2 linked regions of the Streptosporangium becharense genome follow. The protein of the gene in region 1 interacts with the protein of each later gene in a pairwise test. Links are inferred from orthologs where the notes say so. Each region holds a gene or a part of one and is shown in the gene's direction. Other genes may lie near its edges. The genes, in order: rlmN and ftsZ.

Evidence for each region.
Region 2: the proteins of rlmN (region 1) and ftsZ interact in binary tests that used the Escherichia coli proteins (3 or more experiments, as listed by UniProt). The link is inferred for Streptosporangium becharense from one-to-one orthologs.

Annotation. Positions count from the first base shown.
Region 1 is NZ_JACHMP010000001.1:2,351,549-2,359,432, reverse strand. Bases 5,047-7,884 are described here. They hold rlmN (dual-specificity RNA methyltransferase RlmN), read left to right. Parts: upstream 5,047-5,822; coding sequence 5,823-6,947; downstream 6,948-7,884. Other genes in these bases: aspS (aspartate--tRNA(Asn) ligase), read right to left, coding at 7,064-7,884; F4562_RS10050 (suppressor of fused domain protein), read right to left, coding at 5,047-5,763. Also shown: rpsB (30S ribosomal protein S2), read left to right, coding at 12-926; tsf (translation elongation factor Ts), read left to right, coding at 1,036-1,869; pyrH (UMP kinase), read left to right, coding at 1,992-2,687; frr (ribosome recycling factor), read left to right, coding at 3,081-3,638; F4562_RS10055 (phosphatidate cytidylyltransferase), read left to right, coding at 3,722-4,537; more of F4562_RS10050, read right to left, coding at 4,681-5,046.
Region 2 is NZ_JACHMP010000001.1:1,573,914-1,581,818, reverse strand. The notes cover bases 29-2,887. They hold ftsZ (cell division protein FtsZ), read left to right. Parts: upstream 29-690; coding sequence 691-2,085; downstream 2,086-2,887. Other genes in these bases: F4562_RS06740 (YggS family pyridoxal phosphate-dependent enzyme), read left to right, coding at 2,176-2,880; F4562_RS06750 (cell division protein FtsQ/DivIB), read left to right, coding at 29-465. In the rest of the region: more of F4562_RS06750, read left to right, coding at 1-28; F4562_RS06735 (cell division protein SepF), read left to right, coding at 2,999-3,502; F4562_RS06730 (YggT family protein), read left to right, coding at 3,585-3,872; F4562_RS06725 (DivIVA domain-containing protein), read left to right, coding at 3,922-4,782; F4562_RS06720 (hypothetical protein), read left to right, coding at 4,825-6,798; ileS (isoleucine--tRNA ligase), read right to left, coding at 6,967-7,905. UniProt on the Escherichia coli protein: Essential cell division protein that forms a contractile ring structure (Z ring) at the future cell division site. The regulation of the ring assembly controls the timing and the location of cell division.

The DNA of each region.
Region 1 (7,884 bases):
AGGACAATCACATGTCCACCCCCGTCGTCACCATGCGACAGCTGCTTGAGAGCGGCGTCCACTTCGGCCACCAGACTCGCCGCTGGAACCCGAAGATGAAGCGCTTCATCTTCACCGAGCGCAACGGCATCTACATCATCGACCTCCAGAAGTCGCTGTCGTACATCGACCGCGCCTACGACTTCGTCAAGGAGACCGTCGCGCACGGTGGCACGATCATGTTCATCGGCACGAAGAAGCAGGCGCAGGAGGCCATCGCCGAGCAGGCGTCCCGTGTCGGCATGCCGTACGTCAACCAGCGCTGGCTGGGTGGCATGCTCACCAACTTCTCCACCGTGCACAAGCGGCTTCAGCGCCTGAAGGAGCTGGAGGAGCTCGACTTCGACAACGTGGCCGGTTCCGGCCTCACGAAGAAGGAGCTCCTCATGCGCCGCCGCGAGAAGGAGAAGCTGGAGCGCACCCTCGGCGGTATCCGCGACATGTCCCGGATCCCCAGCGCGGTGTGGGTCGTCGACACCAAGAAGGAGCACATCGGGATCAGCGAGGCCCGCAAGCTCAACATCCCGGTCGTCGCCATCCTCGACACCAACTGCGACCCCGACGAGGTCGACTACCCGATCCCGGGTAACGACGACGCCATCCGCGCCGTCGGCCTGCTGACCCGCGTCGTCGCCGACGCCGTGGCCGCCGGCCTCATGGCCCGCGCGGGCGCCAACCGCGGTGACGACAAGCCGGCCGTCGCCGGTGGCGCCGAGCCGCTGGCCGAGTGGGAGCAGGAGCTGCTGACCCGCAGCGAGGAGGCTCCGGCCGAGGCCGAGGCCGAGACCGCGGAGGCTCCGGCTGCCGAGGCCGAGGCCGAGGTCGCTCCGGCCGCCGAGGCCCCCGCGGCCGAGGGCGACGCCGAGAGCGCCGAGAAGCAGGCCTAGGTCCTCCTCGTACGGCCTGGCCGTACGACCCGTACGACTTCTCACGGGTGGGTGTGCCCAGATGGGGTACACCCACCCGATCCACGACGATTCCCACGAGGAAAAGACAATGGCTTCCGTGAACATGGCCGACGTCAAGCGGCTTCGTGAGCTGACCGCCGCCGGCATGATGGACTGCAAGAAGGCCCTGGAGGAGTCCGAGGGCGACTTCGACCGCGCCGTCGAGATCCTCCGCCTCAAGGGTGCCAAGGACGTCGGCAAGCGTGAGACCCGCACCGCCTCCAACGGCCTGGTCGCCCTGAAGCAGGAGGGCGACTCCACCGCCGCGCTGCTGGAGCTCAACTGCGAGACCGACTTCGTCGCCAAGGGTGAGCGCTTCCAGGAGCTCGCGGCCCAGGTCGTCGAGCACATCCTGGCCACCCGTCCCGCCGACGTTCCCGCGCTGCTGGAGTCGGAGTTCGGCGGCAAGACCGTCAAGACGCACCTGGACGAGGCCAACGCCGCGCTCGGCGAGAAGATCGAGATCCGTCGCTTCGCGGTGCTCGACGGCGGTTTCATCGGCTCCTACATGCACAAGACCGACCCCCAGCTGCCCCCGGCGGTCGGTGTGCTCGTGCAGCTCGACACCGCCAACGCCGAGGTCGCCAAGGACATCGCGCAGCACGCCGCCGCGATGGCCCCCAAGTACCTCAGCCCGGCTGAGGTCCCTGCCGACGTCATCGAGAAGGAGCGCGCGCTCTTCGAGGAGATGACCCGCGAGGAGGGCAAGCCCGAGGCCGCCATCGGCAAGATCGTCGACGGTCGCATCAACGGCTGGTACCGCGACTTCACCCTGCTCGAGCAGGCTTTCGTCAAGGACAACAAGAAGTCCGTCGCCAAGTTCGCCGACGAGAACGGTGTCAAGGTCCAGGCCTTCGTCCGTTTCAAGGTCGGCCAGGCTTAATTCTTGATCCCAGCTCTTCGAACAGAGCACCAAACGAGGAGGCCGCCGCCGTGCAGGAGAACCCAGGACCCGCTACGTCGGCGGTTTCGTCGTCCACAGACCCGCTCCGCTGGAAGCGGGTGATGTTGAAGCTGTCCGGCGAGGCGTTCGCCGGCGGTGAGCCGCTGGGCATCGACCCGGCCGTCGTGGGGCACCTCGCCGACTCCATCGCCCAGGCGGTGCGCGGCGGGGTGCAGGTCTCGGTCGTCGTGGGCGGCGGGAACATGTTCCGCGGTGCCGCGCTGTCCGAGCGTGGCATGGACCGGGCCAGGGCCGACTACATGGGCATGCTCGGCACGGTCATCAACTGCCTGGCCCTCCAGGATTTCCTGGAGAAGCGCGGCATCGACACCCGTGTCCAGACGGCCATCACCATGCAGCAGGTCGCCGAGCCGTTCCTGCCCCGTCGCGCCATCCGCCACCTGGAGAAGGGGCGTGTGGTCATCTTCGGGGCGGGCCTCGGCTCGCCGTTCTTCTCCACCGACACCTGCGCCGCGCAGCGGGCACTGGAGATCGGCGCGGAGGCCCTGCTCAAGGGGACCCAGGTGGACGGTGTCTACGACGCCGATCCCCGTAAGAACCCCGACGCCGTCCGATTCGATCACCTCGAATACGGCGAGGTGCTGACCCGCGGTCTCGGTGTCATGGACGCCACCGCCATCAGCTTGTGCATGGACAACAAACTGCCCATCGTGGTCTTCGACCTCATGGGTGAGGGCAACATCCTGCGGGCCGTACGTGGCGAGAAGATCGGCACGCTGGTCAGCCCGGCGGGATGACGGGAGCGAGCCTGACGCAGCGAACTGAGCGTTACGTCACCGTGGCGGCCCGGCACGGGTCTCCGGGCGGTGACGTAACGCGAAGTGCGTGAGGATGGTGAGTGACCGAGAAGGCAGGAAGCGAGCCCGACGTAGCGAGCGGAGTGGTGCGCGACGTAGGAGTGTGCCGCGAAGTGAGTGAGGAGCGGTGAGCGACCGATAGGCAGGAAGCGAGCCCGACGTAGCGAGCTGAGCGGTGTGCGATGCAGAAACGTGCCGCGAAGTGCGTGAGGATGGTGAGCGACCGAGAAGACAGGGAGCGAGCCCGACGTAGCGAGCTGAGCGGTGTGCGATGCAGAAACGTGCCGCGAAGCGAGTGAGGAGTGGTGAGCGACCAGGAGACAGGGAGCCGCTGTGATCGACGAGACCCTCCTCGAAGCCGAGGAAAAGATGGAGAAGGCCGTGTCGGTGGCGAAGGAGGACTTCGCCGGCATCCGTACGGGCCGGGTCACCCCATCGATGTTCAACAAGATCACCGCCGAGTATTACGGTACGCCCACCCCCATTCAGCAGCTTGCCTCGTTCCATGTGCCCGAGGCGCGCATGGTCGTCATCCAGCCGTTCGACAAGAGCTCGATGGCCGCGATCGAGAAGGCGATCCGCAACTCGGACCTCGGCGTGAACCCCGGCAACGATGGCCAGGTCATCCGGGTGGCCTTCCCCGAGCTGTCGGAGGAGCGCCGCAAGGAGTACATCAAGGTCGCCCGGAACAAGGCGGAGCAGTCCAGGGTCTCCGTGCGTAACATCCGCCGCCACGCCAAGGAGATCCTCGACAAGATGGTCAAGGACGGCGAGGCGGGCGAGGACGATGTCCGCCGGGCGGAGAAGGAGCTCGACGACCTCACCCAGAGGCACGTCGCCAAGATCGACGAACTGCTCAAGCACAAGGAAGCCGAGCTGCTCGAGGTTTGAGCCATGATCCTTGTCCCGTGCGGGTCGTCCGTACGGGGCAGGGATTTTGTGTATGCATGAAAGTAGGACCCCCTGTGGAACCCGTGGCGGGCAGTAGCCGTACCGGCCGGAACCTTCCCGTCGCGGTGGCGGTGGGGCTCGGCCTGGCCCTGGTCATCATCTTCTCTCTCTACTTCGTAAAGGAGCTCTTCCTTGCGGTGATCATCGCCGCGGTGGGGCTCGGCGTGACCGAGCTGGTCCGGTCGTTCGCCGAAAGGGAGATCAACGTTCCGCTGGTCCCGGTTCTGGCAGGCATGGCCGGCATGCTCACCGGCGCCTACTGGGGCGGCACTTCCTGGCTGGTCGGCGTCTTCGCGATGACCGTGCTCGTCCTGCTGACGTGGCGGATGTTCCAAGGGACCGAGGGGTACGTCCGTGATGCCGCCGCGACCGTCCTGGTCGTCGTCTACCCCTCGTTGCTCGCCGGGTTCGTGACGTTGCTGCTGGCCCATCCGCAGGAAGGCGCGGACCAGGTGGTCGTCTTCATCGCCACCACGGTCGCCAGCGACATCGGCGGGTACTTCGCCGGGATCTCCCTCGGTAAGCACAAGATGGCCCCGGTGATCAGCCCGAAGAAGACCTGGGAAGGCTTCGCCGGGTCGGCGCTGGCCTGCATGGCGGTGGGTGGCTGGCTGGTGGCGTGGCTGCTGGGGGCGGACGTGTGGAAGGGTGTGCTGATCGGTGCGGTCGTGGTGGTCTTCGCGACACTCGGCGACCTGGTCGAGTCGGTGATCAAGCGCGACCTCGGTGTCAAGGACATGAGCAGTGTGCTGCCCGGTCACGGCGGCATGATGGACCGTCTCGACTCATTGGTGGCGGCGGTGATCCCGGTCTGGATCCTGCTGGCTCTGCTGGTCTGAACGGTGGCCCGGTGGTGGCGCATGACGGCTGGTCTGAACGGTGGCCCGGTGGTGGCGCCGAGCGGTGGTGCACGGGAGATCTGCACGGGGCTGTCCGAACGGCGGTTCGACGACTGGTGCGAGCGGTGGCCCGGTGGCTCGGGTCATCCCGCACGGGTGAGCCGCTCGGCGGATAATCGGGGCAGCAGCGCCCGGTGACCCTCGGCGGCGGCCAGGCGTAGTTCGTCCGGTGTGACGGGGACGAGCCAGAGCCACCGTACGGCGTCCCCGCCGAAGGAGAAACCCGACAGGTCGGGCAGGCCCGGGAGCCCGGCCAGCATCATCACGCCGCCGTAGGCGGGGCCGAGCGGGAAGGTCTCCGGCCGGTGGTACCACGTGGCGGTGTGACCGTGGCCCAGCCAGGTGACCGAGTGCCACGGGTACTGCCCCAGCCACAGGAACAACCGGGCCGCCTCGCGGGGGTCGCCCGAGGTGGCCGCGACGAGCTCCACCCGGGCCTGGTCGTCGGGCCGGTCGACGTACTGCTCCACGGTGGGCATCCGCTGGCAGCTCATCCCGACCGTGGACAGGACGGTGTGGTCCCTGCCGCGCTCCGGCGGGCGCTCGGTGACGCCGACGGCGGGCAGCCGGCCGCCTCCGGCGTCCCAGAACCTGCCCGGAGAGCCGAGTTCGCGGTCGAGGTGGCCCATCACGAACTGCTGGTACGACGCCCACGCGCCGTCCGTGCCGCGCCAGTCCCAGTAGGCACGTGCCCTGGTCAGTCTGGGTGTCAGTTCGTCGTGGGCTTCCTCCAGGGGCCACGCGAAGGGGGTTTCGCCCAGGGCGTCGCGGGAGTAGCCGGGTATGCCGCGTCGCGGATCCGCCCAGCCAGGAATGACGGCGAGCAGCTCGTCGTTCTCGTACAGGGCGACGCCGTCGCCCTCCTCGAACCAGAGTGCTCGCAGCGGGCCCAGATGCGGTCTGCCGCCGGGGTGCCGGGTGTGCGGCCCGGGGAGTGTCGGGGGCAGCTGCGCGTTCAGACGCTCCTGGTCGATCTCGTCCGGGGCCGGGCCGTGGTTGGCGAGCCAGGTGGCTCCGTGCACCGTGCCTCCGGGCCCGCACAGGTAAGCTACCGAGGAGGTTTCGTCGCGTTCGACCGTCAGGGTTCGGCTCCCGTAGGGGTTGACGTCGACGAACACCACCTCGACGCCGTCTCCCCGCTCTCCGGCGGGGCGGATTGTCGCCACACCTCCGGACTCTAGATCAGAGCACCGCTTCGAGTAACCGTCGAGAGAAGGCGTTGGACTTGTCGACTGCCAGCCCGTCCGGGGCTCCCGTACCCGGCCAGCTCACCTTCGTGGCGCCGCGCCGGGCCAAGCCCGCCCGCCACCTGGCCGATCTGACCATGGCCGAGCGCCGGGCCGCGGTCGCGGAGCTCGGCGAGAAGCCGTTCCGTGCCGACCAGCTCTCCAGGCACTACTTCGAGAAGCTCAACGGTGACCCCGAGCGCATGACCGAGCTGCCGGCCGCGGCCCGGGAGAAGTTCGCCACCGCGCTCTTCCCCAAGCTGCTGACCTCGGTGCGGGAGCTGACGACCGACGGCGGCACCACCCGCAAGACGCTGTGGCGGCTGTTCGACGGCGCGCTGGTCGAGTCGGTCCTCATGCGTTATCCCGACCGCGCCACCATGTGCGTGTCGTCCCAGGCGGGTTGCGGGATGAACTGCCCGTTCTGCGCCACCGGCCAGGCCGGGCTGACCCGCAACATGAGCACCGCCGAGATCGTCGAGCAGGTCGTCGCGGGAGCACGGGCGCTGGCGGCCGGTGAGGTCCCGGGTGGTCCCGGCCGGGTGAGCAACGTGGTCTTCATGGGCATGGGCGAGCCGCTGGCCAACTACAAGGCCGTGATCGGCGCGGTGCGCCGGCTGGTCGAGCCGTCTCCGAGCGGCCTGGGCATCTCCGCGCGCGGCATCACCGTCTCCACGGTCGGCCTGGTCCCCGCGATCGGCAAGCTCGCCGACGAGGGGCTGTCGGTGACGCTGGCGCTGTCGTTGCACGCCCCGGACGACGAGCTCCGTGACACCCTGGTGCCGATCAACACCCGGTGGAAGGTCGCCGAGGTCCTCGGCGCGGCCTGGGATTACGCCGCGAAGACCAAGCGCCGGGTCTCCATCGAGTATGCGCTGATCAAGGACATCAACGACCAGGAGTGGCGGGCGGACCTGCTCGGCAAGCTGGTCAGGAACAAGCTCGTGCACGTCAACCTGATCCCGCTCAATCCGACCCCGGGTTCGAAGTGGACCGCCTCCCGGCCGGAGGACGAGCGGGCCTTCGTCCGCCGGCTGGAGTTCCACGGTGTTCCGGTGACGGTCCGGGACACCCGGGGCCGTGAGATCGACGGTGCCTGCGGCCAGCTCGCCGCCGCCGAGTAGCCCGAGCAGCCTCCGCTCCGCCGGCACCCGACCCGCCCGGTGCAGAGCCCTACCCGGCACCCGGCCGCGACCGCCGCGCACCGGTTCTCCCCGGGTGCGCGGCGGTTCTCAGAACGTCATGGGCTGAGCCGGTGCAGGTCACGCGGGAACAGCGTGGTCTGCCGGATGTTGGCGGCGCCGGTCAGGCGGGAGGTCCAGCGTTCCAGCCCGATGGCGAAGCCGCCGTGCGGGGGCATGCCGTGGGCGAAGGCCGCCAGGTAGCCGGCGTACGCCTCCGGGTCGTCGCCCCGCGCGGTGAGCGCCGCCAGGTAGTCGGAGTGCCGGTGCAGACGCTGTCCGCCGGTCACCAGCTCCAGCCCCCGGAAGAGCAGGTCGAAGCTCCGGGAGAACTCCGGCCGCTCGGGGTCGGGGTGGGTGTAGAAGGGACGCTTGACCATCGGGTAGCCGGTGACGAACAAGAACTCCGAGCCGTGCTCACGCAGTGCCCACTCGCCCAGCCACCGCTCGTGGGCGGGAGCGAGGTCGGGTTCTCCGCGCGGGTCCTCCCCGGTCATCCGGGCCAGCAGTTCCTGCGCGTCGGCGAAGTGGATCGCCGGGATCTCCTCGGGTACCCGTGGCGGCTCCACTCCCAGCAGGGCCAGCGCGTCCCCGGCGCGTTCGGTCGCGGCGGCGTGCATGCCGGCCAGCGCGCGGGTGAGCACGGCCATCACGTCGCGGTGGTCGTCGATGAAGCCCAGCTCGGCGTCCAGGCTCGTGTACTGGGCCAGGTGTCGCGCGGTGTCGTGCGGTTCGGCCCGGAAGACCGGTCCGACCTCGTAGACCCGTTCGAAGACCCCGACCAGGGCCTGCTTGAAGAACTGCGGTGACTGGGCGAGGAAGGCGGGGCGGCCGAAATAGTCGATGCCGAAGACGTTCGCGCCGGACTCGGTGGCGGTGC
Region 2 (7,905 bases), 770 kb from region 1 along the record:
ATCGAGAAGCGGGTCGGCGGGATCCCCCAGGTCGAGTCGGTGGAGGTCGGCCGCAACTGGCCGGGCACCCTGCGGGTGGAGGTCGTCGAGCGGGAGCCGGTGGCGGTGGTTCCGGTGTCGGGCAGGTCGGCGCTGATGGACCGGCACGGGGTCGTCATAGAGGCCAGGGACGTCGCGCCGCCGACGTTGCCGGTGCTCCGTGTCGACCGGCCGGGACCGTCGGACCCGGCGACCCGGGCGGGGCTCACCGTCATCGGCGCGTTGCCGGACGATCTGGCCCGCCGGGTCGCGGAGGTTCTCGCGCCTTCCGCCGAAACGGTGTCGCTGCGGCTCAAGGACGGCCGCGCGGTGGTGTGGGGCGGCGGCGACCGTCCGGCGGACAAGGCCCAGATCCTCGTTACGCTGCTCAAACGGCCTGCGGACACCTACGACGTGAGTTCACCCGACGTCGTGACGGTGAAATGATCTACCGGGATCGGGCGCGGCGCCGAAAAGGACGCCCGGCGACACGCCGGGCGCGCTTGCGGCGCGGTTAGTTGACCCGCCAGGAGCGCAACTCCTACTGTCCGTATCACTCCTCAGGTTGACATAAAGCTAAATCTCAACTTGAGGGTGAGGGTTTGGGAAACGACGGCACGGGACCCCGTGCCGCATGAAATTGCAAGTCAACGAGCGGAAAGGCCCCTCGTCGTGGCAGCACCGCAGAACTACCTCGCGGTCATCAAGGTTGTAGGAATCGGCGGAGGCGGAGTCAACGCCGTCAACCGGATGATCGAGGAGGGACTCAAGGGCGTCGAGTTCATCGCCATCAATACCGACGCCCAGGCGCTGCTGATGAGTGACGCCGACGTCAAGCTCGACGTGGGGCGTGAACTCACCCGCGGCCTCGGCGCCGGGGCCAACCCCGACGTCGGGCGAAAGGCCGCCGAGGACCACCGTGAGGAGATCGAAGAGGTCCTCAAGGGTGCCGACATGGTGTTCGTCACCGCCGGTGAGGGCGGCGGCACGGGCACCGGGGGTGCGCCGGTGGTCGCCAACATCGCGCGGTCACTGGGCGCGCTGACCATAGGTGTGGTGACCCGCCCCTTCAGCTTCGAGGGCCGGCGGCGGGCGATGCAGGCCGACGCGGGCATCGAGACCCTCCGCGAGGAGGTCGACACCCTCATCGTCATCCCGAACGACCGGCTGCTGTCGATCTCCGACCGGCAGGTGAGCGTGCTGGACGCCTTCAAGGCGGCCGACCAGGTGCTGCTCTCCGGTGTCCAGGGCATCACCGACCTGATCACCACGCCCGGTCTGATCAACCTCGACTTCGCCGACGTGAAGTCCGTCATGTCCGGTGCCGGTTCGGCGCTCATGGGCATCGGCCACGCCCGCGGCGACGACCGGTCGGTCGCGGCGGCCGAGATGGCCGTCTCCAGCCCGCTGCTGGAGGCCAGCATCGACGGCGCCCACGGCGTGCTGCTGTCCATCGCGGGCGGCTCCGACCTCGGCCTGTTCGAGATCAACGAGGCGGCCCAGCTCGTCTCCAACGCCGCCGCGCCGGACGCCAACATCATCTTCGGTACGGTCATCGACGACGCCCTGGGCGACGAGGTGCGCGTCACCGTGATCGCCGCGGGCTTCGACGAGCCCGCCCCGCAGCCCAAGCCGCTGCCGCAGCAGGCGAACCGTGCCCAGTCCGCGCGTCCGGCGGCCTCGCCGCCGGCGGCGCCTGCGGTCCGCGCGGTGGCGCCCACGGTGAAGGCCGAGCCCCGCCCGGAACCGCGGGCCGAGCACGCGCCGCCGCTGGTGCGGCCCGTCTCCACCCCGGCGCCGCCGGTGGAGCCCCCGGCCCAGCAGATCCACCCGGTTCAGCCCGTCCCGGCGATCTCGCCCGCCCCGCCGGCGGCGCCTGCGGTGGAACAGGCCGAGCCGCAGCGCGCGGAGGAGCCGTCCGCCCCGCCGGTGTCGATCCCGCGTCCGGCTCCCGAGCCCGCGCAGCCGACCCCGATCTCGGCCCGGGTCCCCGACCCGGCCCGGCGTCGTCCGGTGATCTTCGAGGAGCAGGAAGAGGAGCTCGACGTCCCCGACTTCCTGAAGTGACATTGCTCACGGCCGGGTGGGCGACGGATCACCCGGCCGTGACGGGGAGAATGGACTCCGCCGGTTTCCCAGCGTTCGAGCGGCGGAGATGTGACGGAGACAACACGACGTGACGAGATCGCGGCCGGGCTGGCGCGCGTCGAGGCGGAGATCGCCGAGGCGTGCCGGGCCGCCGGCCGTGACCGCAAGGAGCTGACGCTCATCGCGGTGACCAAGACCTACCCGGCCTCGGACGTACGGCTGCTGGCCGGGCTCGGGGTGACCGACGTGGGGGAGAACCGCGACCAGGAGGCTTCGGCCAAGGCCCGCGAGTGCGCGGACCTGAACCTCTCCTGGCACTTCGTCGGCCAGTTGCAGACCAACAAGGCCCGTTCGGTGGTCCGCTACGCCGACGTCGTCCACTCGGTCGACCGCCCGCGTCTGGCCGAGGCGCTCGGCCGCGAGGCGGCCGGCGCCGGCCGGCGTGTCACCTGCCTGGTGCAGATCGCCCTCGACGACGACCCGGACCGGGGCGGCGTACGGCCCGCCGGGGCCGCCGCGCTGGCCGAGGCGATAGCCGGTACCGAGGGGCTCGTGCTGGGCGGGGTGATGGCGGTCGCGCCGCTCGGCGCGGATCCCGGGCGGGCCTTCGCCAAACTGAGGGAGATCGCCCAGGAGGTGCGAGAGGCCCATCCGGGGGCGGACGTCATCTCCGCGGGCATGAGCGGCGACATGTCCCAGGCCATTGCCAACGGGGCGACACACCTGCGTGTCGGTACGGCGTTGCTCGGTCGCAGGAAGCCCTTCGTCAGGTAATGTCCCTTCAAGTGGGCCTTGGCGGCCGCGTACCCGGATAGTGGTCGAACGGTGATGGGTTCAGGAAGGTGTCGTTCCGCCCCGAACACATCGAAGTAAGACGGAGGAAGAAGCAGCGATGGCCGGCGCGATGCGCAAGATGGCGGTCTACCTCGGTCTTGTGGAGGACGACCGCTACGACAGGTACGACGGTTACCCCGACGACGACTACGACGACTTCGAAGAGGCCCGGCGTGACGTCGAGGAGCGGCCTGGCACGGTCCACGAGCGCGACGACGACACCGAGACCGGCGTACCCGCCCAGCGGCCCGCGACGGCGGTCCTGGAGCGCCGCACGACCGATCTGGCCCGCATCACCACGCTCCACCCCCGCACCTACAACGAGGCCCGGACGATCGGCGAGCACTTCCGGGACGGCACCCCGGTCATCATGAATCTGACCGAGATGGTTGACAGTGACGCAAAGCGGCTCGTTGATTTCGCGGCAGGTCTTGTCTTTGGCCTACATGGCAGCATTGAACGTGTTACCAACAAGGTGTTCCTGTTGTCCCCAGCCAATGTCGAGGTGACCGCCGAGGACAAGGCTCGAATCGCCGAACGCGGATTCTTCAACCAGAGCTAGAGTGCCACCATGAACAGTGACCGGCCGGACGGGTCCCGACGGGGCCGAGGGCGGCAGAGCGAAGTGGAGGCGGGGGCAGGCCGTGGGGATCGTTAGCGGGATCTTGGTCTTCGTCCTGTCCATCTACCTCGTCCTGCTGATCGGAAGAATGATCTTGGAGACGGTGCAGGCGTTCGCCCGCCAGTGGCACCCCACGGGTGTCGTCCTGGTACTGGCGGAAGCCGTATACACGGTGACCGACCCACCTCTCAAGTTCCTCCGCCGTTTCATTCCGCCACTCCGGTTGGGTACGGTGGCCTTTGACCTAAGCTTCACAGTGCTGTTCATTGTGGTCTTGGTCTTGATCCAGCTCGTGTCCGCGCTTCGTTGATCGGGTACCGTCCCTCCGGACAGACTCCAGGCGCGCCAAGGAGACCGAAATGCCGCTGACGCCCGCAGATGTGCGGAACAAGCAATTCAGTACGACCCGGCTCAGGCCGGGCTATGACGAGGAAGAGGTAGACGCCTTCCTCGATGAGGTCGAGTCCGAGTTGGACCGTCTCATCCAGGAGAACGAGGAGCTCCGCGCCAAGCTCGCGGAGTGCATGCGGGGCAAGGTCCCCGGCGGGATGGGCATGGCCATGGCTCCGGCCCCGGTCGCCGAGCCCAAGCCGGAGATGATGATGCCGCCCCAGCCGGAGCCGATGCGGGCTCCCGAGCCGGTCCAGCACCAGCAGCCCGTTCCCGTCGGCATGGGCATGCCCCCGGCCGAGGACAACATGGACACCGCGGCCCGAGTGCTCGCCCTCGCGCAGCAGACCGCCGATCAGGCGATCGCCGACGCCCGCCGGGAGGCGGACGAGACGGTGACCCGGGCCCGCCGCGAGGCCGACGACATCCTGGGCAAGGCCCGCCGCCAGGCCGAGCAGATCATCGGCGACGCCCGCGCCCGCGCCGAGACCCTGGAGCGCGACGCGCAGGAGCGGCACCGCCAGGCCATGGGCACCCTGGTGCAGACCCGTGACGAGCTTGAGCGCAAGGTCGAGGAACTGCGCAGCTTCGAGCGTGAGTATCGCAGCCGCCTGAAGCTGTACCTGGAGAACCAGCTCGCGGAACTGAACGTCGCGGCCGAGGGCAGCGGCGGGTTCCCGATCGTGAGCGGTCCTCCGGCGATGTCGCACGCCGTGACCCCCGGCCAGCCCACCCTGCAGAGTGCGCCGAACCCGTTCGGCGGTGCCGAGCCGTCGCAGCACTCGGGCGCCTTCCAGGGCGTTGACGGTCCGCACAACGACCGCCGCTAAGGTGTCGGGTCATCGTCTTGACCCGCATCCGGGAGTCTCTCTGTGATCCTCATCAGCGCTGGCCTGGTCCTCACGGCCATCGTCCTGCTCATCGCGGGATTCGTGCTGACCAAGCCGTTTCTGGTCATGTGGTCGATCGCGGTCAGTGTGCTGTCCGCGGTCTTCCTGGTGATCGGGGCGTTGTTACGCCGCCACGAGTTGTTCCCCGGCGCTTCCGCCGGGGCCTCTCCGCCCCAGCCCCCTCAGGGGCCGTTGCCCCCCGGTGCCGTCCCCGCGCCGCATGGCGTGCCGAACCGGCCTCCGGCGCCGCACGGGATGGTGCCGCCCGGTGTGCCGCAGGCGGCGGTCGTGCCGCCCGGTGTGCCGCAGGCGGCCACCGTCCCGCCCCAGCCGCGGCGCGGCCCGGCGGCCGGTCCGGCCACCGCCGTGAAGCAGGGCGGTCTGGGCGCCGAGGCGATCGTCCTGGTCATTCCCGGGCGTAAGCGCTACCACATCGCGGGATGCCGCCAGCTGGCCGGCCGGGATCATGAGGAGCTCACCCACGAGGAGGCACGGGAGGAGGGCTTCACGCCCTGCACCACGTGCCTGCCCGAGTTCACCGCGGCCCCCCTGCCGCAGGAGGCCCCGCCCGGGGCCAAGGAGACCGCCGGTCCCCCGGCCGCCGCACGGGAGCCCGCTCCCGCCGGGGGCGTCCCGGAGTCAGGTCCCCGAGAGCCCGGACCGCACGAACCCCACTCCCGCACATCCGGTTCCCAGCCCCCCGGTTCCCCTGAGCCCGACCGGCACGAGGCCACGGCCCGCTTCGTCCCGCCGTACACCCCCGTCACCCGGCAGGGGCCTTCGCAGGCTTCGCCGGTCGCCCCCGAGGCGCAGCCGGTGAGGCGCGACCCCCAGCCCGCGGCGGCCGAGAACGCGGTGTCCCGGGCCACGGAGCCCGAGGCCACGGTGTCCCGGCCTGCGGGGCCCGAGGCGGCGGTGTCCGAGGCGGCCCCGCCGTTGCGCGCGGCGAAGCCCGCCGCGCCGGCCGAACCGGCCGAACCGCAGGTGTCCGCCGAGCCCACGGTGTTCCTCGAGCCGCTGGTGTCGATCGAGCCCCCTGCGCCGGTCGAGCCCTCAGCACCGGCTGATCCCCAGGTGCCGGCCGAGCCGCAGGAGCCCGCCGAGTCCTCGGCGTCCACGGTGACCTCGTTCCCGGTGCTGCCGCCGATCCCCGAGATACCGCACGCCGAGTCCTCGGCCACGAACTGGTTCAGCCGTGACGAGGCCACCCGGTCGCTCCCGCCGGAGTCCGCCGAACCGTCCGCGGACGAGGGCGGGACACCCTCCGAGCAGGAGGAGGCATCCGCGGGCCGTCCCGCGCCGTCCGGCTCACCGGCCGCCGCTGAGGGGCCCGTAGCCGACGCCGGGGAGAGCTCCGGCCCCGTGCCCCGCACGGGCTCCGGAACGGCCCCGGCCGAGCCTGTGGCGGCCGGGCCGGAGCCGTCACGGGCGACGGGGGCCGACCCCGAGCCGGTCCGGACCGAGACGACCGGGTCCGCCGGGCCCGAGTCCGGAGAGATCGAGATCGTCGACGACGAGCCGGAGACCGGCGGAGCCGTCTCCGCGGGTCACGCCGACGAGGACGCCGATGAGGACCCCGAGCCGGTGGAGCCGGCCGAGACCGAACCCGGGCGGCCGACGGCGGCCGACTCCGCCTCGCCGCGGCCGGCGACCCGGACCACGGCCCCGGTCGCGTCACCCGGCCCCGACGACGAACGCGACGAGGAGGTCACCTCGCCCGGCGGTCTACCGGTGATCAAGGATGAGCCGCGTCCCGTCCCCGGAACGGGGAAGGCGGAGCCCGAGGCGGGCGGCGCGACAGTGAAGATCATCTCTGGTACGCGCCGCTTCCACGAAGCCTCCTGCCCCATCGTCAAGGGCGCCGACATCGGCGGCACCGGTGTGGAGACCATGTCCCGCGCCGAGGCTGAGGAGGCGGGTCTGAGCGGCTGCCCGATCTGCCGGAACGACCGCTAGGCGCGCCGGTCACGAGCGTCGCCGGTGGCGGGGGATCACCCGATCGACGGTGAGGACCTCCGGGGATGGAGCAGCCGTGCTCCATCCCCGGAGGTCTTCGCGTTCCGCCGGGCGGAACATCCGCCTCCACCGGCCCGCGGCGGGGTTCGCCGCCGCGGGACGGTGGGGTCAGGCCGTGACGCGCCGGAGCTGGAAGGTCAGGCCCAGGTCGCCGTCGTGGTGGACGGGCAGGCCGTCGGCCGAGCCCTCGGTGAAGGAGACGGCGAGCACCTCGTCGGCCACGGCGCCGCCCTGGGTGCGCAGAGCCTCGGCCAGCTCGGGGTCGCCGGTGGACCACCAGACGTCGATCCGGTCGCTGATGGCCAGGCCGGTCGACTTGCGGGTGTCCTGGAGCAGGCGGACGACGTCACGGATCAGGCCGGCGCGGCGCAGCTCGTCGGTGATGGTCAGGTCCAGGGCGATGGTCTCGCCGGCCCCGGACTCCACCGCCCAGCCCGACCTCGGCTGCTCGGTGACGATCACGTCGTCGGCACCCAGCTCGACCGTGCCCAGCTCGCCCGCGTCCACCGTGACCGGCGAACCCGAGCGGAGCGCTCCGGCCAGTGCCGCGGGGTCGGCGGCGGTGACGGCCGCGGCGACCAGCTTGGTCTGCGAGCCGAACCGCTTGCCCAGCGCCCGGAAGTTGGGCTTGACCGTGTACGCCACCAGGTCGGCCCCGATCCCGGAGAGGTCCTCCAGGTTCTTGACGTTGAGCTCGTCGGCGATCAGCTCGCGCAGCTCCGCCGAGAGGCCGGCCCAGCCGGGGGCGCCGACCAGGGCCCGGCCGAGCGGCTGACGGGTCTTCACCCCGCTCGCCGCGCGGGCCGAGCGGCCCAGCTCCACCAGGCGGCGCACCAGCGCCATCTGCTCCGTCAGCGCGGGATCCAGCAGTTCGGCGTCCGCCCGGGGCCAGGAGGCCAGGTGCACCGACCCCGGGGCGTCGGCCTGACGGAGGACGTCCCAGACGTGGTCGGTGGTGAACGGCACCACGGGTGCCATCAGCCGGGTGACGGTCTCCAGGCACTCGTACAGCGTGGCGAACGCCGCGGTGTCACCGGCCCAGAAACG